One region of the Arthrobacter sp. NPDC080082 genome, then DNA from elsewhere that is predicted to be linked to it. Evidence: riboswitches for the same ligand, from Rfam matches in the RefSeq annotation. Region 1 holds a riboswitch; each other region holds the start of a gene.
The links. Region 1 has a riboswitch for thiamine pyrophosphate ahead of AB0O44_RS04050 (ECF transporter S component). Riboswitches for the same ligand answer to the same signal wherever they lie in the genome.
Positions count from the first base shown of each region.

Region 1 (6,926 bases):
ACACATCCAACCCGGTGAAACGAGCCTGCCGGGCCCAGGTCCGCCGGGCACCGCCGAAGCCGCGCGCCTCCATGGTCACCGCCAGCCGCGACGCCCGCCGGACCGCCTGGACCAGCAGCCCGAAGCTTTGCCCCAGCATGGCCCTGAGCCGTTGCGCCGGGCTGCCGTGCGAGCCCACGCCGCGGGCCCGCCGGGCCATCCCGATGGTCTGCCATTCCTCCGCCATGAGTCCCACCAGCCGCATCGCCGCGAGGGTGCCCAGCACGAACCGGTGCGGCAGCTTCGCCTGCTGCGCGAGGGCGTCGGCCAGGTCCGTGGGGTCGGTGCAGCTCATCAGCAGCACGGCCGGCAGCGCGATCGCGAGGCCGCGCAGCAGGAAGCCGAGGCCCAGCTGGAGTGAGCCCTCGCTGATGGACCAGAGCCCCACGTCCAGCAGGATCCGGCCACGGTCCGGGGCGAGGATGGCGGTGCTCCAGCCGCCCAGGGCAGCGGCCAGGATCAGCGGCCAGCCGCGGCGCCAGAGCAGGGCGGGGGTGAGCCCGGCCAGCGGGAAGAGCAGCACCTCGAAGGCCAGCGCCACGGACGCGGAGACCCAGTCGATGGACAGGGCCAGCGCCACGGTGACCAGCACGACGCCGGAGAACTTGGCCAGCGGGTTGGCGCGGGCCAGCAGGGCGCGGTTTCCCTCCAGGGTCAGGGCTTCCCTCATGCCGCCACCCCCTGCAGCTTGAGCTCGTCGCCGCCGAGGACGTCACTGAATTCGGCGTCGTGGGTGACGGAGACGACGGCGGTGCCGGCGTCCAGGAGTTCGGAGAGGAAGGAGGCCAGCTCGGCCCAGGTGTTGGCGTCCTGGCCAAACGTGGGTTCGTCGAGGACCAGGACCTGCGGGTGGGCGGCCAGCACGGTAGCCACGGACAGGCGCCGCTTCTCGCCGCCGGAGAGGGTGTAGGGGTTGGCGTCCACCAGGTCCCGCAGCCGCAGCCGCTCCAGCAGTTCGTCCACCCGGTCCGCGCCGCGGCCCAGCTGCCGCGGCCCGAAGGTCAGTTCGTCCAGCACCCGGCCGGTCACGAACTGGTGTTCGGGTTCCTGGAAGACCGTGCCGATCCGCGGGATCAGCTGCTGCGCCTTCCAGGCATAGGGGTCGATGCCCGCGCCGGCGCTGAGGTCGGTGGTAGCGGACACGGTCCCGGCCACCGGGGCCAGCAGCCCGGCGAGGGTCAGGGCGAAGGTCGATTTCCCGGCGCCGTTGGGCCCGGTGATGGTGAGCGCGCGCCCCGCACGGACCTGCGCGGCGATACCCTCCTGCACCGGCACGGGCGGCACGGCGCGGAAGCGGGTCCGCAGGCCGCCCCGGCGGGGACGGTCGCGGGACACGGCCAGGGACTCTGCGGCCAGCAACAGCCGGCCCGCTTCGAAGCCGGGTTCCGGACCCTGCCCGGTGTCGCCGGCGCTCCGGGCGCGGGTGGCCGGCACGTGGCCCGGGACCCAGACCCCGGCGGCGATCAGCATCTCCCGCGCCTCGGCCAGCACCCGGTCCGGCGGCCCGTCCAGCAGTACGGCGGATTCGCCCGCGCTGCCGGGCTGCAGCACCACGATCCGGTCCACCAGGTCCTTCCACACGGAAACCCGGTGTTCCACCACCACCAGGGTGGCGCCGGTCCGGTCCAGGCAGCGGCCCACGGCGTCGCGGACCTCCAGCACACCGGCGGGGTCGAGGTTCGCGGTGGGTTCGTCCAGCAGCAGGAGCCCGGGCCGCATCGCGAGGATGCCGGCCAGGGCCAGCCGCTGCTTCTGCCCGCCGGAGAGGGCAGACGTCGGGTGGCCCAGGGGCAGGGATCCGAGCCCGACGTCGTCGAGCGCCTCCCCTACCCGGGCCCAGATCTCCGCGGGCGGGACGGCGAGGTTCTCCGCCCCGAACGCGACGTCGTCACCCACCCGGGAAAGCACCACCTGGGTCTCCGGGTCCTGCTGCACCAGCCCGGCGCGTCCGCGGCGGTCCCGGGGTGGGGCCCCGTCGATGAGCAGGCTGCCGGTCTCGTCGGCGTCGTCGGCGTCCGCGTCCGCGCCGCCGCCCTCGCCGAGCACCCCGGCCAGGGCGTGCAGCAGGGTCGACTTACCGGCGCCGGAAGGTCCCAGCAGCAGGACGCGTTCGCCCGGGCTGATGTCCAGGTCCAGTCCGCTGATGGCGGGCCGGGACCGTCCGGCGTGCCGCCAGCCCCAGCCGCGGGCGGTGACCGCGGCGGGGCGGACGTCGTCGGCGTTCATGCGCGCGGGTGTCAGGAGAAGACGGGTTCGGTGGCCGCCTTGCGGGAGGCGAAGGAGGCCAGCACCCCGGTCCGGGCCAGGCCGCGGGTGGCGATCCAAGCCAGGCCGCCGGCGATCACGGCACCGGAGATGGCGCAGAAGACGATGTAGGCGGCCTTGTCCCCGGCCTCGAAGGCGATGTTCCAGCCCCAGGGCAGGAAGCAGTCGTTCAGGCCGCAGAAGAGGCCCGCGCCGGCGCCGGCGAGCAGGGAGACCGGGAGGTTGAACTTGCTGTAGCGGAAGGCGGCGAAGACCAGCTCCGCGCCGAGGCCCTGCAGGATGCCCGAGATCAGCACGGTGGTGCCGTACTGGGAGCCCATGATCAGCTCGCCGGTGGCGGCGACGGCCTCGCAGAACAGCGCGGCGCCGGGCTTGCGGACCACCAGCATGCCGAGGACCGCGGGGATCATCCAGCCGCCGGCGTAGAGGCCGGTCAGGGGCGGGTAGACGGCGGTGAGCGGGACGGACACCACGTTGGAGCCCTGGTCCCAGGCCCAGAAGATGACGCCGCCGGCAATCGCGATCAGCGCCGCCAGGACAATGTCGACCACGCGCCAGCTCTTTTTGCCGGCCGCTGTGGTGCGGGGGGTGGAAATATCGGTCATGTCGTCCTCCTGAGGTACAGGAGGGGAGGGTATTCCGGCCACGGCGGCCGCTGCCGCGTGTTCCGGACACCCTGAGAACTCGACTCCCTTGCGCCGGTACTAACCGGATCAGGTTCGAGGGTCTGCGGCTGTCCGCACTCTCAGCGCCCACCTACGGTTCCCGGATTCCTCCGGAAGGGTCCGACGGCGGCGCTCCCCTGTCGTTATGAATGTCGCCCGTGTGGGCTGGCCCAGTTTACACCCGCGCCGCCGGGGCCCGCCTCCCCTCCCTGCCGAGCCGGATCAGCACGATCCCGGCCGCCACGAACCACGCCCACATCAGGAGGCCGTAGCCGCCGTAGAGCGCCGGGACGAGGTACCGCAGCGCCTCCGCGAGCAGCCCCAGGGCACCGGCGCCGATGCCCAGCCAGCCCACCGCCCGGGAGAGCCCTGCCCGCACCATGGCCACGGACATGAGGAGAATGCCCGCCGCGGAAAGCACCCCGGCGACGGCGGGTGTGTTGTTCTCGGCGATCACCGCCTCGGCGGCGGCGCTGATCCGCTGCCGCGCGGCGTCGTCGGCCGCCCCGGCGTACCGGTCGCTGAGGTAGACCAGCACCAGAGAGCCGCGGCTGGTAACCGGGATGGCGAGGATCAGCGCCCAGGACAGCCCGCCCACCAGGGCGCCGCCCAGCGCCAGGCCCCGTGCCAGTCCCTCTGCCGCCGGAGCGCACGCCAGGAACAGCGCAGCGAAGACGGGCACCGCCAGGATGTTCGGGACCGTCCAAAGCAGCTGCTCGGCGACGTAGACGGGCTTGTTGCGGGCGATGAACTCAAGCGTCGGCACGGCCCCGTCGACCGGCGGCGGCGCGATGAAGTCCAGCACAAGGGCCAGCACCAGCAGCACCACGAACGCGATCGAGCAGCAGCCGGCCGCCAGCTGGAACGGCGCCCAGGGTGCGCCCCGGTCTCTGTCCATGCCCGACGGTAGGCCGGGCGGCGCGCGGCGGACAGGGGCGTCCGCCCCGGACCGGTGTGCCAGTAGGCTAGGGGCAGTCCTGTTTCCACCCGCAAGGAGCACGAAATGAACATTGTCATCAAACTGCTCGGCACCGGCATCAGCCTGGTCGCCGGTCTCGTCGGCACCAAGCTCGTGGACACCGTCTGGGAGAAGACCACCGGCAACAAGCCGCCGAAGGGCCACGACGACGACGTCCCCACCACGCTGCGCCAGGCCCTGACCTTCGCGCTGATCTCGGCCTCGGTGAGCGCCGTCATCCAGGTCCTCGCCAACCGCGGCACGCAGCGGGCCATCACTCGCTTCGCCAAGACCCAGGACATCGTCTAGGCGCACCGCACCACCGGACTCCGACGGGGAGTCCCCCGGGCATCAGTCCCGGCGGGGCTCCCCGTCCTCGTTGAAGCCGCGTTCCCCGGCGGCCTGCTGCACCACCGCTTCGAGCTCATCCGCGCTCAGCAACTCCGGGTGGAGGTGCTTGGTGCGGTAGCCGGCGCGGCCCACCATGTGCGCGGAGACCGGGACGGTCAGCAGCTGGAAGATCCACGCGACCACCAGCACCGGCCACACCCACCAGGTGCGCATCTGCAGGCCCACGGCGCACAGCAGCAGGAACAGGCCCAGGACCTGCGGCTTGGTGGCGGCGTGCATCCGGCTCATCAGGTCCGGGAAGCGGAGCAGGCCGATCGCGGCGCCGAGGGACATCAGTGCACCCACCACCATGAACACGGCGGACACGGCGTCGATCACCGTATCCCCGGAGAAGGTCTCAGGATTCATGGGGGTGCCTCCTGCGGTCGGCTACGAAGCGGGCCACGGTCACGGACCCGACGAAGCCGATGATCGAGATCGCCACCAGCAGCATCAGGTTGTTCAGGTGCCGGTTGACGGCCATGTCGATGCACAGCGCGGCGCCCAGGATGGCCAGCAGCACGTCGGTGGCGAGCACGCGGTCCAGCAGCGAAGGCCCTCGGGCGATCCGGATGATGGCGCCGCCCGCCGCGAGGGACAGAATCACGGCGGTCACGGCCAGGACGATCGGCATCATGCGGCTGCCTCCTGTTTGAGGGCGGAAACTTCCTCCGGGGAGCCCATGATCCGGATCAGGCCGGCCTCAGTGTCCCGGACGTCCTTGCGGAGCCTGGCGGCGTCCTCGGCGTCGCGGACGTTGATGCCGTGGATATAGAGCGTGGACGTACCCCTGTCCACCTCCACGACCAGGGAGCCCGGAATCAGCGAGATGACGTGGCCGGTGGCGGTGACCAGGAGATCCGAGTGGCTGCGGAGCGGGACCGCGACGATGGCGCTGACCACCCGGGGCCCGCGCACCACGGCGAGGTAGAGCAGCTGGAAGCTCGCCGCGACCACCTTGCCGAGGAACACCAGGCCAAAGGGGACGGCGCGCAGCACGTTGAACCGTCCGCCCAATTCCACCGGCGGCAGGTAGAACAACCGGGCCACGAACACAGCGATCAGCGCCCCGAAGAGCAGGTTGCCGGCGCTGAAGTCCTGCCAGAGGGCGCCCCAGACAATCACCAGCCAGACCAGCAGCGGCAGTTCCTGGCGCAGCGAGATGCGTTTGCGGGTCATTTGCCGCCTCCCTGGGCCACGGGCTGCGGCGGGGCCGGGACCGTGACCTCGTCGCCGAGGACCGCGTGGATGTAGGAGGACCGGTCCAGCATCTCGGCCGCGGACTGGCCGGAGAGGCGGAACAGCGGCCCGGCGAACACGGTCAGGGCCACGCCGAGGATGACCAGCGCCAGAGTGGAACCGACCATGGTGCGCGGCAGCAGGCTCACCGTGTGGCGTGCGGAGGATGTCCCGGCCCCGCCGGTTCCCTGGGACTCACCGCCCGGGGCGGCGAGCAGCACCGGGTCCGGGTGCTCGGCGTCCTCGGGCTTGCGCCAGAAGGCACGGTTCCAGACACGGGCGATGGCCAGCAGGGTCAGGAGGCTGGTCAGGACGCCGCCGGCCACCAGCGCGTACGCCAGCGGGGTGCCGAGCAGGACGCCGGCCTGGAGCAGGCCCAGTTTGCCCAGGAAGCCGGAGAGCGGAGGGATCCCGGCGAGGTTCATGGCCGGGATGAAGAACAGCACGGCCAGCAGCGGGGAGAGCTTGGCCAGGCCCGCCACCCGGTCCACGGAGGAGCTGCCGGCGCGGCGTTCAATCAGCCCGGTGACCAGGAAGAGGCTGGTCTGGATGGTGATGTGGTGCGCCACGTAGAACACCGCGGCGCCCAGGCCGGCCACCGAGGACATCGCCAGCCCGAACACCATATAGCCGATGTGGCTGACCAGGGTGAAGGAGAGCAGACGTTTGATGTCGCTTTGCGCGAGCGCGCCCAGGATCCCCACCACCATGGTCAGCAGCGCCACCACCATCAGCGGGGAGTTGAAGGTGTCGCCGGGGAAGAGCAGCGTCTCGGTGCGGACGATCGCGTAGACGCCCACCTTGGTGAGCAGGCCGGCGAACACCGCCGTAACCGGGGCGGGGGCGGTCGGGTAGGAGTCGGGCAGCCAGAAGGAGAGCGGGAAGACGGCGGCCTTGATCCCGAACGCCACGAGCAGCAGCACGTGCAGCAGGTTCCGGGTTCCCTGGTCCAGGTCCCCCAGCTTCATGGCCAGGTCCGCCATGTTGATGGTGCCGGTGGCGCCGTAGATCATCGCGATGGCGATCAGGAACAGCACCGAGGAGACCACAGAAACCACCACGTAGGTCACGCCGGCGCGGATCCGGGGCCCGGTGCCGCCGAGGGTCATCAGCACGTAGCTGGCCGTCAGCAGGATCTCAAAGCCCACGTAGAGGTTGAACAAGTCTCCGGAGAGGAAGGCGTTGGACACCCCGGCCACCAGGATCAGGTAGGTGGGGTGGAAGATCGAGACCGGGGCGTCGCTGTCGCCGTCGGCCATGCCCTGCCCGGTCGCATAGACCAGCACGGCCAGGCTCACGGCGGAGGAGACCACCAGCATCAGCGAGGAGAACTGGTCCACCACCAGCACGATCCCCCACGGCGGCAGCCA
Region 1 covers NZ_JBFBKQ010000001.1:853,675-860,600, forward strand. Annotated here, with positions in the region: gene AB0O44_RS04040 (energy-coupling factor transporter transmembrane component T) at 1-709, opposite strand, end outside; gene AB0O44_RS04045 (ABC transporter ATP-binding protein) at 706-2,265, opposite strand; gene AB0O44_RS04050 (ECF transporter S component) at 2,277-2,909, opposite strand; TPP riboswitch at 2,977-3,118, opposite strand; gene AB0O44_RS04055 (hypothetical protein) at 3,145-3,867, opposite strand; gene AB0O44_RS04060 (DUF4235 domain-containing protein) at 3,973-4,236, shown strand; gene mnhG (monovalent cation/H(+) antiporter subunit G) at 4,279-4,686, opposite strand; gene AB0O44_RS04070 (monovalent cation/H+ antiporter complex subunit F) at 4,676-4,954, opposite strand; gene AB0O44_RS04075 (Na+/H+ antiporter subunit E) at 4,951-5,496, opposite strand; gene AB0O44_RS04080 (Na+/H+ antiporter subunit D) at 5,493-6,926, opposite strand, start outside.

Region 2 (6,926 bases), on a different contig from region 1:
ATCAGCACAGGTTTCCGGAGCTCACCCTCCCCTGCCGCCGCAGTGCCCGCGACGGCACCGAGCGCCTGGGCCCACGGTTCCGGCTTCATGACCATGCCGGCGCCGCCGCCGTACGGGGTGTCATCGACGGTGCGGTGCCGGTCGGTGGTGAAGTCCCGAAGGTCGTGGACGGTGAGCTTCAGCAGTCCGTCCTGCCGGGCCTTCCCGATCAGGGACAGCTCCAGCGGGGCGAGGTACTCGGGGAAGATACTGACGACGTCGATCCGCATCTTAGGCGCGGTCCCCGTCTGCGTCCTCGGCGGCACTGTCGGCGGAGTCGCCGTCGTCGGGGGTCGCGGCGGTGTCCGTGTTGACCTCGAACAGGCCCGCCGGCGGGGTGACGAGGACGTACTTTTCGGCGACGTTGACCTCGGGGACGATCTGCTCCACGAACGGGATCAGGATTTCCTTGCCGGCGCGGTCCTTGACCACCAGCAGGTCCTGGACGGGCATGGTGTGCAGCGCGGAGACCGTGCCCACCACCTCGTTGCCCACCCGGACGTCCAGGCCGACGAGTTCGTGCTCGTACCAGCCCTCGTCGTCGTCCTCGTCGAGTTCTTCGGTTTCGATGAAGAGCTTGGCGCCGCGCAGGGCCTCCGCATCGTTGCGGGTCTCCACCTCCTCGAATGCCAGCAGCAGGATGTCCTTGTTCCAGCGCGCGCTCTCGACCGTGAGCGGCCCGGCGGACGCGGGCTCCACGACGAACTGGGTGCCCGGGACGAACCGGTCACCGGGGGCGTCGGTCAGCACCTGGACGGTGACCTCGCCGCGGATGCCGTGGGGTTTGCCGATTCGTGCCACCTGAAGCTGCATGCTGTCCTCTTGTTCGGGGATGGGAAGGATGGGTCGTTGTGGGGGCGCAGTGTGCGCAAAACAGTCCGGCCCCTCCACCAATGCTGGTGGAGGGGCCGGACAGAGATCAAGCGTGTGCTGGCTGCGCTACCGGCGGCGGTCGGTGTCGACGACGTCGACCCGCACCGGCTCACCGTCTGCCAGTGCCGCAACCACGGTGCGCAGTGCGCGTGCGGTCCGGCCCTGGCGGCCAATCACCCGGCCAAGGTCGTCCTGGTGAACGCGCACCTCAAGGGTGTCCCCCCGGCGGTTGTTCTTGGCACTGACCTTGACGTCCTCGGGGCTGTCTACAATCCCGCGGACCAGGTGTTCGAGCGCGTCTGCCAGCAAGTTACTCAGCCTCGGTGGTCTCTGCTTCGGCGTCGGCCGGGGCCTCGGCTGCGTCGTCCTTCTTGGCCTTCTTGGTGATGGCTTCCGGAATGATGACGGAGCCCTTCTCCGGGGCTACGAAGCCTTCCTTGGCAGCCTTGGTCTTCAAGGTGCCTTCCTGGCCGGGCAGACCCTTGAACTTCTGCCAGTCACCGGTGATCTTCAGGATCGCGGCAACCTGCTCGGACGGCTGAGCGCCGACGCCGAGCCAGTACTGGGCGCGGTCCGAGTCGACCTCGATGTACGAGGGCTCTTCGGTCGGGTGGTACTTGCCGATCTCCTCGATGGCACGGCCGTCACGCTTGGAGCGTGAGTCCATGACGACGATGCGGTAGTACGGGGCGCGCATCTTGCCGAAGCGCTTAAGGCGAATCTTAACGGCCACTTTTGTGGTCACTCCTGTTTCTGAAACGGGGTCGAACCCGGCGTTCTGCACCCGTGGGGCGGGCCATACTAGGGGGTTCTAAAAGGACAAGATCCAGACGCGGAGAGAGGGGCCACGCAGATCAAGTACCTGATCATTGTGCCAGATCACCGCGCCGATTTCGACTTAACACCCGCGGCGGGTCGCCGCGGGTGGCGCCGCAGTCCGGCTCAGGCAGTCCAGACGTACAGTTCGGTGCGGGCAGCGGGGTCGACGGCGGAGGCGAGCTCCGCGATCCGCCGGGTGTGGCCGAGGGCCTCGGCGGCACCGAAGGGCATGTCCTCCTCGGCCGCCCACTGCCCGGCGACGTCGGCCAGGACGCGTTCGCCCTCGTCGGTCTCGTAGCTAAGCAGCTCGGCGAGGGTCCGGACCATGGCGGCGGGCACGCCGAGCAGTGCGTCACTGGAGACGTCGACCATCGCGAGTTCGTAGTCGGCGCCGGCGGCGTGGACGGCGGTGCCGGCGAGGTCGCCCAGCCGTTCGATCTCGTAGTCGCTGATGCCCTCGATCCGGACGGCGTCCGGGCCGGCGGGGGCGCCCCCGGCGAGGGCGGCGGCCCGCTTGAGCGCGGCGTCATGGGTGGCGACGAAGACTTCGGTAAATCCCACGGGGCTCATCCTTGGATTTCGGGCGGCCCGGGGGCCGCGGCGTGTGGCGTGGTCCCAGCCTATCGGCTGGCGGCCCGGAGGCCGGTCAGCGGACGGCGACCCGGATCCGGTTGCGCCAGGGGTCGTCGAACCGGAGCTCCGCACCCGTGTGGTGGGACGCGACGCCGGCGACCTTGAGCCTGTCCGCGAGGGCGCCGATGTCGTCCCCGGAGGGCACCTCGATCAGCACCTCGCCCAGGCCCAGCGTGTCGCGCCGGGGGCCGGCGCCGCGGCTGTTCCAGACGTTCATGGCCATGTGGTGGTGGTAGCCGCCGGCCGAGACGAAAAGCGCCTGGCCGTGCCAGCCTGCGGTCTTTTCGAAGCCCAGGGTCCCGACGTAGAAGTCGTGGGCGGACTGCACGTCGCCGACCTGGAGGTGGACGTGCCCGACGCCGGCGCCGGTTTCGTGCTGGCCGGCGAGCGACGCCTCGGTGAGGTGCTGCTCCAGGTAACGCTGCGGCGGCAGCGCCAAGCTGTCCATGACAACATTCGCGCCATCCCAGGACCATTCCTCGCGCGGACGGTCCCAGTACAGCTCGATGCCGTTGCCCTCGGGGTCGTTGAAGTAGAAGGCCTCGCTGACCAGGTGGTCCGCGCTGCCGGTGAAGAACCGGGGATCGTACTGGGCTGCGGTGGCGACGGTGGCGGCCAGCGCCGCCTGGTCCTCGAACAGGAGGGCGGTGTGGAAGAGCCCGGCCTCGCCCCGGGAGGGGAGGTTCAGTCCCGGGGCCGGCGCGAGGTGCACCAGCGGCGTCTGGCCGCGTCCGAGGTAGAGGCCGCCGCCCTGCTCGGCCACCACCTCCAGGCCGAGGGCGCGCTGGTAATAGTCGGTCATCATCGCCAGGTCGCCGACCTTGAGCATCACGGTGCCCATCGAGAGGTCGGCCGGCAAGAGGTCCTGGGTGGCGGCGTTGGTGGTCATTGCATCACTCCGGTGCTGTGGGGTTCAGCCGTCATTCGGCGGCTCTCACCAGATAAAATTACTTGAAGCTTCAATTTATTCCGCGGATGCCGCGCCGATGACGTCCCCGCGGAGGACGACGGCGCGCAGATTCCGCAACGTGGAGAGATCCCGCCGCGGGTCAGCGGCGCAGACCAGGACGTCGGCGGGCGCACCCTCGGCGATTCCGGCGGCGCACAGCCAGGCCCGGGAGGACCAGGCGCCGGCGTCGAGGGCGGTGGCCGCGCCCAGTCCGGCGGCATGCAGTGCCTCCAACTCGTCGACGATCCGCCCGTGGGCAATCACGCTCCCGGCGTCGGTTCCCGCGTAGATGGCCACCCCGGCCTCGTGGGCCTCGAGGACCCGCTCGGCCCGGCGTTCCCAGAGCGTGCGCATGTGGGCGGCGTAGCGCGGGAACTTGGGTTCGGCCTGCGCGGCGATGTCCGGGAAGGTGGCGATGTTGACCAGGGTGGGGACGATCGGCACGCCTTGGTCGACGAAACGCGGAAGATGGCGGGGCAGCAGCCCGGTCGCGTGCTCGATGCAGTCGATGCCCGCGTCGAGCATGTCATCGAGGGTGTCCTCGGCGAAGCAGTGCGCGGTGACCCGGGCGCCCTCGTCGTGGGCGGCGCTGACGGCGTCCCTGACGGTGCGGGCGGGGAAGCTTGCGGCAAGGTCCCCGGCGTCGCGGTCGATCCAGTCCCCCACGAGCTTGACCCAGCCGTCCCCCGCCCGCGCCTGCTTCCGGACCTCCTCGACCAGGTCACCGGGGTCCACCTCAACGGCGAGGCCGCGCAGGTAGCGGCGGCTTCGGGCGATGTGGCGGCCCGCACGGATGATCCGGGGCAGGTCCCGCCGCTGCTGGATCCAGCGGGTGTCGTGCACCGCTCCGGCGTCGCGGACCAGCAGGGTCCCGGCGTCACGGTCCGTGCGCGCCTGCGTTTCGGCGACGGCGGCGTCCACGTCACCGCCGGGCCCGAGCCCGATGTGGCAGTGAGCGTCGACCAGTCCCGGGATTACCCACCCGTCGATGACTTGGTCCGGCGCCGCCTCCGGACGGTCGAAGGTCAGCACCCCGTCCACGGACCACAGGCCGCGCCGCTCCCGGTTCACGGCGGTGAGGACGGGCCCGGTGAATTCGATGATGCCGCTCATGGGTCCCAGCCTAATCGCGGCCGGCGGAAACCTTGGAGCCGTGTCCGGGGCCCTGTGGTAGCTTCGTCTACGACCACACGGGAGCCCTTGCAGGGGCTGAGATCGGGCTGAGGCAGCCTGCGACCGTTGAACCTGTCCGGGTAATGCCGGCGAAGGAAGTGAGTAACCCTTGCGCACCACAAATTCCCAGCACAGCCCTGCCCTTGCGTCGCACACGTTGGCCTACATCGAAGGCGACGGCCTGCGGGTCCCGGTGACCGAGATCGCCCTGGAGCCGTCCCCCGGCGGCACCCCAAATCCCCCGTTCCTGGCCTACCGCACGGCGGGGCCGGTCAGCGACCCGGTGGCGGGCCTGCCGCCGCTCCGTGCCGACTGGATTGCCGGACGCGGGGACACCGAGCCCTACTCCGGCCGGGAGCGCAGCCTTCTCGACGACGGCAAGTCCGCGGTCCGCCGCGGAGCCGCCTCGGCGGAGTGGCGCGGCGCTCCTCCGGCACCGCGCCGGGCCCTCCCCGGCCGGACCGTCACCCAGATGCATTACGCGCGGCAGGGCGAGGTGACGCCCGAGATGCGCTTCGTCGCGCTGCGCGAGAACTGCGACGTCGAACTGGTCCGCAGCGAACTCGCCGCCGGCCGGGCCATCATCCCGGCGAATATCAACCACCCCGAGTCCGAACCGATGATCATCGGGAAGGCCTTCCTCGTGAAGATCAACGCCAACATCGGCAACTCGGCCGTCACCAGCTCCATCGCCGAGGAGGTGGACAAGCTCCAGTGGGCCACCCAGTGGGGTGCAGACACGGTGATGGACCTCTCCACCGGGGACGACATCCACACGACGCGCGAATGGATCCTCCGCAACTCCCCCGTGCCCATCGGCACCGTCCCGATCTATCAGGCCCTGGAGAAAGTCAACGGCGAAGCGAACGCGCTGACCTGGGAAATCTTCCGGGATACCGTGATCGAGCAGTGCGAACAGGGCGTGGACTACATGACCATTCACGCCGGCGTGCTGCTCCGGTACGTGCCGCTGACAGCCAACCGGGTCACCGGGATCGTGTCCCGCGGCGGCTCCATCATGGCCGGCTGGTGCCTGGCGCACCACCGGGAGAACTTCCTGTACACCCACTTCGACGAGCTCTGCGAAATCTTCGCGAAGTACGACGTCGCGTTCTCCCTCGGCGACGGGCTGCGGCCGGGGTCGACGGCGGATGCCAACGACGCCGCGCAGTTCGCCGAACTGGACACCCTCGCCGAGCTCACGCAGCGGGCCTGGGAATTCGACGTGCAGGTGATGGTGGAGGGCCCGGGCCATGTCCCGTTCCACCTGGTCCGGGCAAACGTAGAACGCCAGCAGGAGCTGTGCAAGGGGGCGCCGTTCTACACCCTGGGTCCGCTCGTGACCGACGTCGCCCCCGGCTACGACCACATCACCTCCGCCATCGGCGCAACCGAGATCGCCCGGTACGGGACGGCCATGCTCTGCTACGTCACCCCCAAGGAGCACCTGGGCCTGCCGAACCGGGACGACGTGAAGACCGGCGTGATCACTTACAAGATCGCCGCCCACGCCGCGGACCTTGCGAAGGGCCACCCCGGCGCGCAGGAGCGGGACGACGCCCTGTCCAAGGCCCGCTTCGAGTTCCGCTGGCGGGACCAGTTCGCCCTGTCCCTGGACCCGGTCACCGCCGAGGCCTTCCACGACGAGACGTTGCCCGCCGAGCCGGCCAAGATGGCGCACTTCTGTTCCATGTGCGGGCCGAAGTTCTGCTCGATGCGGATCAGCCAGGACATCCGGAGCGAGTTTGGTTCCGCCGAGGCGCAGGCGGCCCGGGCCGACGCGGGCATGCGGGAGAAGAGCGAGGAGTTCCTCGCCTCCGGCGGCAAGGTCTACCTGCCGGATCCGGGGGTGGGGGCCGCCCGGGACTAGCAGGCTGGGACTAGGAGGCCCGGAGTAAGGAGGGGCGGGTTAGGAGGCGCGGGCGTGCCGGCTGCGGACGACGTCGGCGATAAAGGAGCGGATCGCCCGGTCCCCCTCCGGTGAGTCCTGCGGCCGGTGCCCGCCCGGGGCGGTGCGGTGCCGGGCGCCGGTCTCCACGAGGTAGCCGGCGATCTCCTCATACAGCGGTTCCCAGCCGCCGGTGAGGACCAGGGTGGGAACGCCAGGGACGATGTGCAGCGGCGCCTCCCATGCCGGGGCCTGCAGCCGGAGCCGCCGCGCCTCCCGGGCGTTATCCGCCGCGACTTCCCCGGCGGCGCCGTGCAGCGGGGCGTGCGCGGCGAACACCCGGCGGACGAATTCACGGTGGAAGTCCTCGTCGCCCAGGCTGTGCCGGACATCGAAGAGCGGTTCCATCAGGGCCCGGTGCGCGGCGGTGGCCGGCAGTTCCGCCGTCAGGGACAGGCAGGCCGGTTCCACCAGCGTGAGGGACTGGACCAGGTCGGGCCGTTCGACGGCGGCCATCATCGCGGCGATGGCGCCCTGGGAGTGGGCGACGAC
Region 2 covers NZ_JBFBKQ010000002.1:152,463-159,388, reverse strand. Annotated here, with positions in the region: gene trmD (tRNA (guanosine(37)-N1)-methyltransferase TrmD) at 1-269, opposite strand, end outside; gene rimM (ribosome maturation factor RimM) at 271-852, opposite strand; gene AB0O44_RS05005 (RNA-binding protein) at 979-1,221, opposite strand; gene rpsP (30S ribosomal protein S16) at 1,223-1,645, opposite strand; gene AB0O44_RS04995 (hypothetical protein) at 1,855-2,292, opposite strand; gene AB0O44_RS04990 (VOC family protein) at 2,378-3,253, opposite strand; gene AB0O44_RS04985 (amidohydrolase family protein) at 3,329-4,426, opposite strand; TPP riboswitch at 4,494-4,601, shown strand; gene thiC (phosphomethylpyrimidine synthase ThiC) at 4,596-6,356, shown strand; gene AB0O44_RS04975 (alpha/beta fold hydrolase) at 6,396-6,926, opposite strand, start outside.
Region 2: it holds a riboswitch for thiamine pyrophosphate, as region 1 does, so the genes downstream of both, thiC (phosphomethylpyrimidine synthase ThiC) here and AB0O44_RS04050 (ECF transporter S component) in region 1, are expected to answer to the same signal.

Region 3 (6,926 bases), on a different contig from region 1:
CGTCCGTCCCGCCCCCGCCGCGGCAGCTGCCGAGGACACAGACACCGATGAAGACGACGAGGACGACGAGCAGGGCAACCGCCGCCGTCGCCGCAGCCGCGGCCGCCGTGGCCGCAGCCGGGTCGCCGGGTCCGACACCGACGCCGAGCCCGGCGACGAGGACGCCGAGGAGGGCCGCGAGGCCGCACTGGAGGACGGCGTGACGTCCCGCCGCCGCCGTCGCCGCCGCCGCGGTGACCAGGACCTCGAACTGACCGGCGGCAGCGACGACGACCCGCCCAACACCGTCACCCGAGTCCGCGCGCCGCGCACCGTCAGCGAAGCGCCGGTCAGCAACCGCGTCACCTCGGTCAAGGGCTCCACCCGGCTGGAGGCGAAGAAGCAGCGCCGCCGCGAGTCCCGCGACACCGGCCGCCGCCGCACCGTCATCACCGAAGCGGAGTTCCTGGCGCGCCGCGAATCCGTGGACCGGCAGATGATCGTTCGCCAGCGCGACGACAGAATCCAGATCGGCGTCCTCGAAGACGGCGTCCTGGCCGAGCACTTCGTGTCCAAGACCCAGCAGGACTCCCTGATCGGCAACGTCTACCTGGGCCGCGTCCAGAACGTGCTGCCCTCCATGGAGGCGGCCTTCGTCGACATCGGACGCGGCCGCAACGCCGTGCTGTATGCCGGCGAGGTCAACTGGGACGCCGTCAACCTCGAGGGCAAGCAGCGCCGGATCGAGAACGCGCTCAAGTCCGGCGACTCCGTCCTGGTCCAGGTGACCAAGGACCCGGTGGGCCACAAGGGCGCCCGGCTCACCAGCCAGATCTCGCTGCCCGGCCGGTACCTCGTGTACGTGCCCGGCGGTTCCATGACGGGCATCTCCCGCAAGCTGCCCGACGTCGAACGCAACCGGCTCAAGCGCATCCTCAAGGACCGCCTGCCGGAAGACGCCGGCGTGATCGTCCGCACCGCGGCCGAGGGAGCCTCGGAAGAGGAGCTGACGCATGACATCAACCGGCTCCGCGCCCAGTGGGAGGGCATCGAAAGCCAGGCCACGTCCACCAAGATCCTCGCCCCGGAGCTCCTCTACGGCGAACCGGACCTGACCATCAAGGTGGTCCGCGACGTGTTCAACGAGGACTTCTCCAAGCTGATCGTCTCCGGTGAGGAGGCCTGGGACACCATCGAGGCCTACGTCACCTACGTGGCGCCGGACCTGGTGGGCAGGCTCGAGAAGTGGACCAAGGACACGGACATCTTCTCCGCCTGGCGCATCGACGAGCAGATCCACAAGGCTCTGGAACGCAAGGTCTTCCTGCCGTCCGGCGGCTCCCTCGTGATTGACCGCACCGAGGCCATGACCGTGGTGGACGTCAACACCGGCAAGTTCACCGGCAGCGGCGGCAACCTCGAGGAAACCGTCACCAAGAACAACCTCGAAGCGGCCGAGGAAGTCGTCCGCCAGCTGCGCCTGCGAGACATCGGCGGCATTATCGTCATCGACTTCATCGACATGGTGCTCGAATCCAACCGCGACCTCGTTCTGCGCCGCATGGTGGAGTGCCTGGGCCGGGACCGGACCAAGCACCAGGTGGCCGAGGTTACCTCGCTCGGCCTCGTGCAGATGACCCGCAAGCGGATGGGCACCGGCCTGCTGGAAGTCTTCGGTGAGCAGTGCGAGGCCTGCGCCGGCCGGGGCGTCGTCACGCACGACGAACCGGTCGAGCACCGCCGCGCCAACACCGTCGCCGCGGAACACCATGTTCCGCGCACCGAGCAGCAGCCCGCCGCCCGCAACGAGCGCAAGCGCCGCCGCGGCAAGGGCGGCCAGGGCACCGAGGGCCAGCAGCAGCAGGTGCCGGCGGCCGGGCACCACGAGCCCACCGAGGCCGAGCGGCACGCCAAGGCCGAGGCCACCCGTGCAGCGCTGGCGAATATCGCGGCGGCCGCCCACGCGGCCCACCTGCACGACGGCGACGCCAGCGCAGCGCCCGACGCCGAGACACGGCAAGCGGCCCTGGACGCCGCCGTCGAGCTGGCCTCCACCGAGGAAGCAGCCGGCCGTCCCGCCGCCGTGCTGACCTTCGGGGGCGAGCAGGTGGCACTGCCCTTCGTCGAGCACGCCGAACAGGCGCCGCAGCCGGCCCTGACCCTGGACCTGCTGACTGAGGCGTTCGCCAACCTGGGCGACTCGGACTCGCGGAACCGCCAGTCCGGGACCACGGCGACCGCGGCCCGCGAGGCCGCCCCGTCCGTGGAAGCGCCGGCTGTGGAGGAACGGTCCGTGGATGCCCCTGCCCCGGAGGCTGAGGCACCCGCCGAGGCTCCGGCCGGCGGTCGGTCCGCTGACCAGTCCCGAGCCACCCGGGGCCGGGGACGTGCCCGCACGGCCCGGATCCAGCCGCCGAACGCCCGCAACCGTGCGGCCGAGCCGGAAACCCGTCGGGAAGCTGCCCCGCAGCAGGCTCCGAAGCAGGACACCCGGCAGCAGGAGGCTCCGAAGCAGGACACCCGCCGGCAGGAGGCTCCCAAGACGGCCGCGCAGACGGCGGCCCCCGTCGCCACCCGCACTCCGGCGGCAGCGGAACCGGCCACCGGCCAGCGCCGTCCGCGGCGGCACCGTAGTGCCAGCCGTGCCCAGGGGGCAGCCAACGAGACCGCCGTCGAGCAGCGCCGGCAGGCCTCCGCCCCGTCCGGCCAGGGCTCCGTCCACGAGGCCAAGGCACCGGAAACGGTCAAGCCGGTCGTCAAGGACAACGGAGGCCCGATCATCCTCGGCGTCGGCGTACCGGCCTCGGAGCTCTAAACCGCTCCGCCGCCGCACCACCCGGTACCGCTCAGTACCACTCGCGGGTATCTCCCGGACTCGACGTTTCGAAGCGTCGACTCCGGGCGGTACCCGCGAGCCGGTTAAGGGGAGTCCGGCCGGAGGTGGGACCGGGCAGAACGGGCCGCCGGGCAGCGAAACCGGGGAGGGGCGCTACGCTGGAACGCGACACGGGGTGCCGCGCATCGGGCCGGCTGAGATCCACACCCGTTGAACCTGTCCGGTTAGCACCGGCGAAGGGATGTCTCTTGTCTTCGACCCAACCCGCGGTAGCACCCGCGGCTCTCTCAACCACTCCCGCGGCCGGCGCCAGTTTCCTGCAGACGGTGTTCCCGGCATCCAGGGCCGACGCCGCCGGACCCGAGGCGTCGGCCGGCACGGCCCACGCGGCCACCGGGCGGGCCCCGGTCCCCAGGGTCCTGGCCATCGCCGGTTCCGACCCCTCCGGCGGCGCCGGAATCCAGGCGGACCTGAAGAGCATCGCGGCCATGGGCGGCTACGGCATGGCCGCCATCACCGCCCTGACCGCGCAGAACACCCGCGGCGTCCGGTCCGTGCACGTGCCCCCCGCCGCCTTCCTGACCGAGCAGCTGGACGCCATCGCCGAGGACATCACCATCGACGCCGTCAAGATCGGCATGCTCGGCGACGCCGGCGTCATCGACGCGGTGCGGGCGTGGCTGGAACGTACCCGGCCCGCCGTCGTCGTCCTGGACCCCGTCATGGTTGCCACCAGCGGTGACCGGCTGCTGCAGGAATCGGCCGTCGCGGCCCTGCACACCCTGCTGCCGCTCGCCGACCTGGTCACCCCGAACCTGGCCGAACTCGCCCTCCTGCTGGATGAACCGGTCGCCGCCGGCTGGGCGGAGGCGCTGGAGCAGGGCAAGCGCCTCTCCGCGCTGGCCGGAACCACGGTCCTGGTCAAGGGCGGCCATCTCGAGGAGGACGCCGACGGCGGGTGCCCGGACGCGCTGGTCAACAGCGCGGGACTGCCCGGCAGCGAGACCGTGGTGGTGCCGGGGGAGCGGGTCGACACCCGCAACAGCCACGGCACCGGGTGCTCGCTGTCCTCGGCCCTTGCCACGGCCTACGCCGCCGGCGGGGACTGGGAAGCGGCGCTGCGCCGCGTCAAGCCCTGGCTGCTGGGGGCGCTGCGCGAGGCCGTCCGGCTCGACGTCGGCACCGGCAACGGACCCGTCCACCACTTCCACCACCTCGCCCAGCCGGCGGAATCGGGGCCCGGGGCCGGCACGGAACACTTCACGGAACGCCTTAGGGAACCCGGCGACTTTGCCACCGGCCTCGAGCCCATCGCCGCGGAGGGCCTGTCGGAGATCTACGCCCTGGACTTCATCCGGGGCCTGGCCGACGGGACCCTGCCGGAGCACGAGTTCGCCTACTACCTCGGCCAGGACGCGCTCTACCTCAACGGCTACTCCCGGGTGCTCTCCCGCGCCGCCGCGCTTGCCCCGACGGAGGCCGAGCAGCTGTTTTGGTCACGCTCGGCCGCCCAGTGCCTGGAGGTTGAGTCGGAACTGCACCGCAGCTGGCTCGCCGGGCGCGCCGGCACCCCGCGGCAGGGTCCGGTTACCAAGTCCTACGTGGACCACCTGCATGCCGCGTCCCTGGCCGGCAGTTACGGGGTCCTCGTGGCCGCGGCGCTGCCGTGCTTCTGGCTCTATGCCGAGGTGGGCGCCGCGCTGCACGCACAGTTCCTCGCCGCGGGCGCGGACGAAGGCCACCCCTACGCCGCCTGGCTGCGGACCTACGCGGACGCGGCCTTCGCCGAGTCAACCCGGCAGGCGATCCGCTACACGGATGCCGCCGCCCGCCGCGGTTCCGCCGCCGAACGGGGCGCCATGACCGAGGCGTTCGTCCACTCGGTGCGCTTCGAGGTGGACTTCTTCGACGCGCCGAGGCTGCACGCCTGACCCGGAACGGGAGCCGCGGCCGGTAAGGTGGTGGGGCGCGGTTCCCGAAAGCGGCTGCGGCGCCCGGTCCGGTTCCTTGGAAAACGGCACTGTGGCACCGGTCACGCCCGACTCTCCGGGGCCTGCCTCGTTTGCGGCCGAAGGCGAAATTAGCGTAGTCTTGATCTTCGGTGCTTACGCCAACACTTGGGTTATGACCCTGAGGACCTGTCCACCCCACGCGGGACGGATGATCCACGGGATAGCTCATGGGTTCCCCCGGGGAACCTGCCGGCGTTGAGGCACAGCGTGAGCCGCTCCGGTATTTCGGGGCCAGGTTCCGCACGCAAATCTAGTAATAAACGTCGAGAGAAGTGAGTTCCCCAGTGGTGTACGCGATTGTCCGCGCAGGCGGCCGCCAAGAGAAGGTTTCTGTTGGAGACTTCGTTACCCTGAACCGCGTCCCCGGTGGAGCCGGCAGCACCTTTGAGCTGCCCGCACTGCTCCTGGTGGACGGTGACAAGGTCACGTCTGCCGCAGCGGACCTGGCTAAGGTAACGGTTACGGCTGAGATCCTGGAAGACCTCCGTGGTCCCAAGATCGTCATCCAGAAGTACAAGAACAAGACCGGTTACAAGAAGCGCCAGGGTCACCGTCAGGAACTGACCAAGGTCAAGATCACCGGTATCAAGTAACTTTCCGTTACTGATCAGGTTCCCGCAGTTTCCCAGAATTTTTTGAAGGCAGGCATTCCAAATGGCACATAAAAAAGGCGCGAGCTCCACTCGCAACGGTCGTGACTCCAACGCCCAGTACCTCGGCGTGAAGCGCTTCGGCGGCCAGGTTGTTTCCGCCGGCGAGATCATCGTCCGCCAGCGTGGCACCCACTTCCACCCGGGCGCCGGCGTTGGCCGCGGCGGCGACGACACCCTGTTCGCACTGACCCCCGGCGCTGTCGAGTTCGGCACCCGCCGCGGCCGTCGCGTCGTGAACATCGTGGCTGCTGCAGCCGCAGAGTAACACCTACGTTTCACAATCGGTGGGGCGGGCCAATGGGTCCGCTCCACCGGTGTTTTAACCGCATTACAATCATTCCGGGACCTTGCGGACCGGGAACAGCACTGAGGAGATCCACGTGGCCAGCTTTGTAGACCGGGTAGTACTGCACGTATCCGGCGGTACCGGCGGTCACGGGTGTGTCTCCGTCCACCGTGAAAAGTTCAAGCCCCTCGGCGGACCCGACGGCGGCAACGGCGGCAACGGCGGCGACGTCATCCTCCGCGTCGACCCCCAGACCACCACCCTCCTGGACTACCACCACGCCCCCCACCGGCACGCCACCAACGGCGGCCCCGGCATGGGTGACTGGCGCGGCGGCAAGAACGGCGAGACCCTGGTCCTGCCCGTTCCCGAAGGCACCGTCGTCAAGAGCAAGGACGGCACCGTCCTGGCCGACATGGTGGGGGAGGGCACCGAATACATCGCCGCCGCCGGCGGCCTCGGCGGCCTCGGCAACGCGGCCCTGTCCTCGCAGAAGCGCCGCGCCCCCGGCTTTGCCCTCCTCGGCATCGAGGGCGAATCCAGCGACATCGTCCTGGAACTGAAGTCCATCGCGGACATCGCCCTGGTCGGCTTCCCGTCCGCCGGCAAGTCCAGCCTGATCGCCGCCATGTCCGCCGCGCGGCCCAAGATCGCGGACTACCCCTTCACCACCCTGATCCCTAACCTCGGCGTCGTCCAGGCCGGCGACGTCCGCTTCACCATCGCCGACGTGCCCGGCCTGATCGAGGGCGCCAGCGAGGGCAAGGGCCTCGGCCACCACTTCCTGCGCCACGTCGAACGCTGCGCCGCCCTGGTCCACGTCCTCGACTGCGGCACGCTCGAATCTGACCGCGACCCGCTCTCCGACCTGGCCGTGATCGAGGCCGAGCTGGAGAAGTACGCCGTCGACATGAGCTACGCCGGCACCGACGGCGAGGTCGTTCCGCTGAATCACCGCCCGCGGCTGGTCGCCCTGAACAAGGTGGACCTGCCCGACGGCAAGGACATGGCCGAGTTCGTCCGCCCCGAACTGGAGAAGCGCGGCTACCGCGTCTTCGAAATCTCCGCCACCAGCCACGAGGGCCTGCGCCAGCTGGGCTTCGCCATGGCCGAGATCGTCAAGGCCGCCCGCGATGCCGTCGCCGCGACCCCGCCGAAGG
Region 3 covers NZ_JBFBKQ010000002.1:245,281-252,206, forward strand. Annotated here, with positions in the region: gene AB0O44_RS05465 (Rne/Rng family ribonuclease) at 1-2,794, shown strand, start outside; TPP riboswitch at 2,977-3,074, shown strand; gene AB0O44_RS05470 (bifunctional hydroxymethylpyrimidine kinase/phosphomethylpyrimidine kinase) at 3,235-4,746, shown strand; gene rplU (50S ribosomal protein L21) at 5,112-5,420, shown strand; gene rpmA (50S ribosomal protein L27) at 5,482-5,745, shown strand; gene obgE (GTPase ObgE) at 5,861-6,926, shown strand, end outside.
Region 3: it holds a riboswitch for thiamine pyrophosphate, as region 1 does, so the genes downstream of both, AB0O44_RS05470 (bifunctional hydroxymethylpyrimidine kinase/phosphomethylpyrimidine kinase) here and AB0O44_RS04050 (ECF transporter S component) in region 1, are expected to answer to the same signal.

Region 4 (6,926 bases), 740 kb from region 1:
TGAGACACGAAAGTCAGGGTAGCCCGAAATCCGCCGCTAGTCTTGAACGATGAGCACTCCGACGCCGGATTCCGCCCGCGATCACCGCTTTCTCACGGACCTGCTCGGCGTGATGGCCTACAGCGAACTCTCCGCCTTTGAACGGCTCTCCTCCGACGCCCGCTACGCGCCCACCCTCCGGGACCGGGCAGTGCTGGGCCGGCTGGCGGTGCGGGAGTTCGAGCACTACGAACTGGTGTGCGCCCGGCTGCAAGCCGTGGGTGAGGACGTGGAGGGCGCCATGGTGCCGTTCCAGCGCTCGGTTGACCACTTCCATGAGCGGACGCGGCCGGCCGACTGGTTCGAGTCGCTGATGAAGGCTTACGTCATCGACACCGTCTCCGCCGACTTCTACCGTTCCCTGATTCCGCGGCTGGATCCCGCCACCGCGGAACTCGTGGAGCAGGTCCAGGCCTCCGAAGAGGCCACCGGGGTGCTGCGTGAACGGCTCAAGCAGGCCCTGGCCGACGATCCCCGGCTGGCCTCCCGGCTGGCGCTGTGGGCACGGCGGCTTCTCGGCGAGGCGCTGACCCAGGCGCAGCGGGTCGCGGCCGACCACGCCTTCCTGGCCGTCCAGGGTTCGGAAGCAGCGGGCAACGGGGCAACGGGCAACGGCGTCCCTGCGGGCACGGATCCGGTCCGGGCGCTGCTGACTTCGCTGGCCACGGCGCACTCACGCCGGATGACCCTGCTGGGCCTGGCGGGGTAGAGGGCCTGCGGCCGGTGAGGCCGAGGCGACCGGCCGCGCTTAGGCACGGCCGCGACTAAGCCCGGGCGTCGAGGGCGGCGAGCAGGGCCTGCGCCGCAGCGGCGGGGTCCTCCGCCTCGGTGATCGCCCGGACCACCACGATCCGCCGGGCCCCGGCGTCGAGGACCTGCTCCACATTTGTCAGGTCGATGCCGCCGATCGCGAACCACGGCACGACGCCGGCCACCTTGCCGCCGTCGCCCGCGGCCTCGGCGTGCTCGATCGCGTCGGCGGCGTAGCGGACCAGGTCCAGGCCGACGGCGGCCCGGCCGGGCTTGGTGGGTGTCGCCCAGACCGGGCCCACGCAGAAGTAGTCCAGCCCGCTCCGGCCCGGCGCGGCGGCGATGGCGGCGTCGACCTGCTCCGGGGTGTGAGTGGACAGGCCGATCACGGTGTCCTTGCCGAGGAAGTCCCGGGCCGCTCCGAACGGAATGTCCTTCTGCCCGATATGGAACACCGGCGCGCCGGCCAGCGAGGCCAGGTCCGCGCGGTCGTTGACGGCCCAGAGCCGGCCGTGGCGCGCCGCGACCGTGTGCAGGACCTCCAGCAACTCCAGTTCCTCCGCGGCTTCGATGGTCTTGTCCCGGAGCTGGATGATGTCCACGCCCCCGGTAAACGCGGCATCGACAAAGGCTTCAAAGTCTCCGCGGTCCTTGCGGGCATCGGTGCAGAGGTACAAACGGGCGGTGCTGTGGACATCCTGGCTCATGCCCCAAGCGTAGTTCCTCTAAACTGGGCGCATACCGCGGGAGCCCCGCAGGCCGGTGACGGCGCAGGGCTGAGAGGGCGTCAGAGCCGACCGCTTGACCTGATCCGGCTAGTACCGGCGTAGGGAAGGAACCCATGAACACCACCCCCAGCCCTAAGGCCCGGCCGCACGGCCCCGGGGCCCCGCCTGACGGCCGCCACGGCGCCGTCGACGTCGCCGTGATTGGCGGGGGCGTGATCGGCTACGGCATCGCCTGGGAACTCCGGCGCTCCGGACGCACCGTGGCGCTGGTCGACGACGCCCCCGGGGACGGCGCCAGCTGGGCCGCCGCCGGCATGCTAGCCCCCGTCAGCGAACTCCACTACCAGGAGGAGGGCCTCCTGCCCCTGATGCTGGAGTCCTCCCGGCTCTGGCCCGCCTTCGCCGGCAGCCTCGCCGACGGGGGCGACGAAGGCGCCGGCACCGGCTATCTCACGACGCCGACCCTCGCCGTGGGCGCCGACGCCGCGGACCGCCAGGCGCTCGCGGACCTGCGCGCCCTCCAACTGGCCTCCGGCCTGTCCGTCGGACCCCTCACCGTGCGGGAGGCCCGCCGCCGCGAACCGTTGCTCAGCCCGGCGATCTCCTGCGCCTTCGAGATCCCCGCCGACCATCAGGTGGACCCGCGCCGCCTGATCACCCGGATCACGGCGCTGCTGGCCGCCGACACCGGGTTCCGGGCCGTCCCGCAACGGGCCGAGGGCCTAATCCAGGCGGACGGCCGGGTCGCCGGCGTGCGGCTCAGCGGGGGAGGGGAGATCCGGTCGGTCGAGACCATCGTGGCCAACGGCCTGGGCGCCGCCGCCCTGCAGGACCTCCCGGCCGGGCTCACCCTGCCGCTGCGGCCGGTCCACGGCGACATCCTCCGGCTCCGGGTGCCCGAACGGCTGCGTCCATTGCTGAGCTCCACCGTGCGCGGACTGGTCCGGGGCGTCCCGGTCTACATTGTTCCGCGCGGGGACGGCACCGTGGTGGTGGGCGCCACCCAGCGCGAGGACCAGGCCCGGGACCGGGCCGTCTCCGCCGGCGGGGTCTACCAGCTGCTGCGCGACGCCCAGCAGCTGGTCCCGGCCGTCGCCGAGCTGGAACTCGACGAGGCCACGGCCAGGGCCCGCCCCGGCACCCCGGACAACGCCCCGCTGCTGGGACGGGTCCGTGCCGCCGGCGGCGGCCACGTCCCGGGCCTGGTGATCGCCACCGGCTTCTTCCGGCACGGGGTGCTGCTGACCCCGGCCGCCGCGGCCATCTGCCGGGAGCTGCTGGACGGCACCCCGGACCCGCGGTGGGACGGGTTCCTCCCGGACCGCTTCGACCGCCCGCACACGGACGCTGAGCACAGCCAGTCGACCAGCCAGGCGCACAGCCCTACCAATGCTCTCCACCCCGCGACCCACAGGACAACCGCATGAACATCACCCTCAACGGGAAGCCGCACGCGCTCCCGGACAACGCCACGGTCGGCGCCCTCGTCAGCGGCGTCACCGGCCGGCCCCTGGCGGACAACGGCCAGGCCACGGACGGACGCAAACTCGGCGTCGCCGTCGCGCGCAACGCCGAGGTCGTGCCCCGCAGCCGGTGGCACGCAACAGAACTCATCGAGGGCGACGACGTCGAACTCGTCACCGCGGTACAGGGAGGATGAACGGCATGAAGGAAGCAGACACCGCGCAGGAGCCCGCCGTGAAGGCCACGGCGCACCGCGACCCGGTGACCTTCGACGGCGTGGAGCTGGGCTCCCGGCTCATCATGGGCACCGGCGGCGCACCCAGCCTCGACGGCCTCGGCGCCGCACTGGAAGCGTCCGGCACGGAACTGACCACCGTGGCGATGCGCCGCTACTCCCCGGCCGAGAGCGGATCGCTGTTCCAACTGCTGGCCGACCGCAACATCCGGGTGCTGCCCAACACCGCAGGATGCTTCACCGCCCGCGACGCGGTGCTCACCGCCGAACTGGCCCGCGAGGCGCTGGAGACGGACTGGGTGAAGCTCGAAGTGATCGCCGACGAACAGACGCTGCTTCCGGACGCCCTGGAACTGGCCGACGCCACCGAACAGCTGGTGGCGCGCGGGTTCAAGGTCTTCGCCTACACGAACGACGATCCGGTCCTGGCGCTGCGCCTGGAGCACCTCGGTGCCACGGCCGTCATGCCGCTGGGCGCGCCGATCGGCACCGGCCTGGGCATCCTGAACCCGCACAACATCGAACTGATCGTCTCCCGGGCCTCGGTACCCGTGGTCCTCGACGCCGGCATCGGCACGGCCTCGGATGCGGCGCTGGCCATGGAGCTGGGCTGCGATGCCGTGCTGCTGGCCACCGCGGTGACCAGGGCACAGAACCCGGTGCTGATGGGAGAGGCGTTCAAACACGCCGTCGCCGCGGGCCGCCTGGCCCGGCTGGCCGGCCGCATCCCGCGCCGCGAGCACGCGCTGGCGTCCTCCGGCATGGAAGGCCGCGCCGAGTTCCTCTAGGGACCGCGGCCAGGGACCGCGGCTACCCGCCGGGGGAGCGGGGTAGCCTAGGCGCATGAAGATGCGCCTAGAAGTGATCCAGGTTCCGGTGGCCGACGTCGACGCGGCCAAGGAGTTCTATTCCGAGCGACTGGGGTTCGTGCTGGACCACGACGTCGAACACATCCCGGGGATGCGGGTGGTCCAGCTGACGCCTCCCGGCTCCGCGGCGTCAATTGTGATCGGGACGGGAATGACCGGGATGAAGCCCGGCAGCCTCGAGGGGCTGCAACTGGTGACCCCGGACCTGGCCGCGACGCGCGCGGAGTTGGTGGGCCGCGGGGCGGAGGTCAGCGAAATCGAGGACATGGGCGGCGTCCTATTCGCCCACCTCAGCGATCCGGACGGCAACCGCTGGGTGCTGCAGCAGGCGCTGTAGGGGGCTAGGAGCGCAGGATGGCGTTCAGCCGCTCCGTGTCCTGGGCGGTGCGGGACCGGCCCAGGAGCACGACGGCGGCAACCGCGGCGGCCGCGGCGAGCAGCAGCGGCAGGATCCACGGGATCCAGGTCAGGCCCGGCTGATAGCCGAGGCCCGCGGCCTGGAAGATGATCCAGCTGAGCATCCCCACCGTGAGGGCGACACCGGCGGGTACGGCGATGCCGTACTTGGCATGCCGCTTGCCATTGGCCCAGACGACGAAGCCGGCGGCAACGGCCACCATCGCCACCACGATGAGGGAGAGCACAGCGGGTCCTAGAGGGCGCCGAAGCCGACGCGGCGGACCTCTTCGGCGCCGATCTCAACATAGCCGAGGACGCCGGCCGGCACGATTACCTGGCGGCCCTTCTCATCGGTGAGGCGCAGCTCGGTGCCCTTGGCGATGGCCTCGCTGACCAGCGCCGCCACGGCGTCGGCGTCCTGGCCGGACTCCAGGGCGATTTCGCGGCCGATGTTCTGAATGCCGATCTTTACTTCCACAGCAAGGCCTCCCAGCCAATCAAAGTGTTCACGTTCCCCTAAAGGGGGTTTTCTATTTGTAGTCTAGGACTCTTTCGGGAAGCGGCTGATTCCGCGCCAAGCTAAACGGTAGATCAGGTCGCTGGCCACATCGAGGTCCAGGTTGCCGTCCGTTTCCAGCCAGTACCGGGCGCTGACCTGGGCCATGCCGGACAGGCCGCGGCCCAGCAGCTGGGCCTCCAGCAGCGGGAGTTTGGTGTCCTCAGCGATGACCTTGGCGATCGCGTCGGCGAACGTCTTGTTGAAAGTCTCAAGCCGGCGGGCGACGTCGGCGTCGTTCACCAGGTCGGACTCGAACACCAGCCGGTGCGCCTGGTCGTCGTGGGCGATGAACCGGAAGTAGGCCCGCATGACCGCTTGGACGCGTTCGTCGTTGTCGGTCGTGGAGTTCAAGGCCCCCAGCAGCAGCGCGGTGAGGGTGGAGAGGTGGCTGTCCAGCAGCGCCAAGTAAAGCTCACGCTTGGACGGGAAGTGCTGGTAGAGGACCGGCTTGCTCACGTGGGCGGTCTCGGCGATCTCATCCATGGCGGCACCGTGGTAGCCGTTCGCGACGAAGACCTCCTGCGCGGCGGCCAGCAGCTGGGCCCGGCGTTCATCGCGGGGCAGGCGGGCGGAACGCTGCCCACCGGTGCGCGGCTGCGCCGCCGGCTTTCCGGTCTGTCCCCGATCAACCGGTGCCTGATGAACCACTCTGGGCCTTCTTTCCTCGCTGTTGGTTCCACAATACGCGGGGGTAATATGACTGGCGGCAACTTCGGGCATAGATTGAAGTATGGCTTCGAAGTTGACCGAGAACAGTACTTCCGCCGCGGCCGGCCAGGCTCCCGGCCCGCTGGTGGAACCGGCCGCCGACCTCACCGCGGCGGAGGTGGAACGGTATTCCCGCCACCTCATCATTCCCGAGATCGGATCCCTGGGCCAACGCCGCCTGAAGAACGCCAAGGTCCTGGTGATTGGCGCCGGCGGGCTCGGCTCACCCACGCTGCTGTACCTGGCGGCCGCCGGCGTCGGAACGCTCGGGATCATCGACGACGACGACGTCGACCTGAGCAACCTGCAGCGCCAGGTGATCCACAGCGTCGCCGACGTCGGCCGGCCCAAGACCGAGTCGGCGCGGGACGCAATCGCCGCCCTGAACCCCCTCGTTGACGTCCGCCTGCACAACGTCCGGCTCGACGCGTCCAACGCCCTGGAACTGTTCGCCGGCTATGACCTGATCATCGACGGGGCGGACAACTTCGCCACCCGCTACCTGGTCAACGATGCGGCCGCCATCCTGGGCAAGCCCTACGTCTGGGGGTCGATCTTCCGCTTCGACGGGCAGGTCAGCGTGTTCTGGGAGCAGCACGGCCCCACCTACCGCGACCTGTATCCCGAGGCGCCGCCGGCCGGGTCCGTCCCTTCCTGTGGCGAGGGCGGGGTCTTCGGCATGCTGTGTGCCGCCGTCGGCTCCCTGATGGTTTCCGAGGCGGTCAAACTCATCACCGGCGTCGGCCGTTCCTTGCTGGGACGGGTGGCGCTCTTCGACGCCCTGGGCGGCAGCTGGCGCGAAATCAAGGTCTCCCGCGACCCGGACGCGCCCAGGGTCACCGAACTGACCGACTACGAGGCGTTCTGCGGGATCACCCCCGCCGCCGACGCCGGCACGGACACCGGGCACACCATCACCGCCACCCAGCTGGCCACCATGCTCGCCTCCCGCAACGCGGGCCTGCGGCAGTTCGAACTGGTGGACGTCCGGGAGAGCGGCGAGTACGACATCGTCCGGATTGAGGGCGCCCGGCTCATCCCGCAGGGCCGGATCCTCGCCGGCGAGGCGTGGGCCGAGCTGCCGCAGAACACGGACATCGTGTTCCACTGCAAGGCCGGCACCCGGTCCGCGGCCGTCCTGGCCGCCGCCCGGGCCGCAGGCTACGAGCGCGTCA
Region 4 covers NZ_JBFBKQ010000001.1:112,188-119,113, reverse strand. Annotated here, with positions in the region: gene AB0O44_RS00490 (RNB domain-containing ribonuclease) at 1-8, opposite strand, end outside; gene AB0O44_RS00485 (ferritin-like fold-containing protein) at 50-748, shown strand; gene thiE (thiamine phosphate synthase) at 804-1,496, opposite strand; TPP riboswitch at 1,523-1,640, shown strand; gene thiO (glycine oxidase ThiO) at 1,631-2,944, shown strand; gene thiS (sulfur carrier protein ThiS) at 2,941-3,177, shown strand; gene AB0O44_RS00465 (thiazole synthase) at 3,183-4,004, shown strand; gene AB0O44_RS00460 (VOC family protein) at 4,060-4,422, shown strand; gene AB0O44_RS00455 (hypothetical protein) at 4,427-4,729, opposite strand; gene AB0O44_RS00450 (DUF3107 domain-containing protein) at 4,738-4,962, opposite strand; gene AB0O44_RS00445 (TetR/AcrR family transcriptional regulator) at 5,026-5,691, opposite strand; gene moeB (molybdopterin-synthase adenylyltransferase MoeB) at 5,774-6,926, shown strand, end outside.
Region 4: it holds a riboswitch for thiamine pyrophosphate, as region 1 does, so the genes downstream of both, thiO (glycine oxidase ThiO) here and AB0O44_RS04050 (ECF transporter S component) in region 1, are expected to answer to the same signal.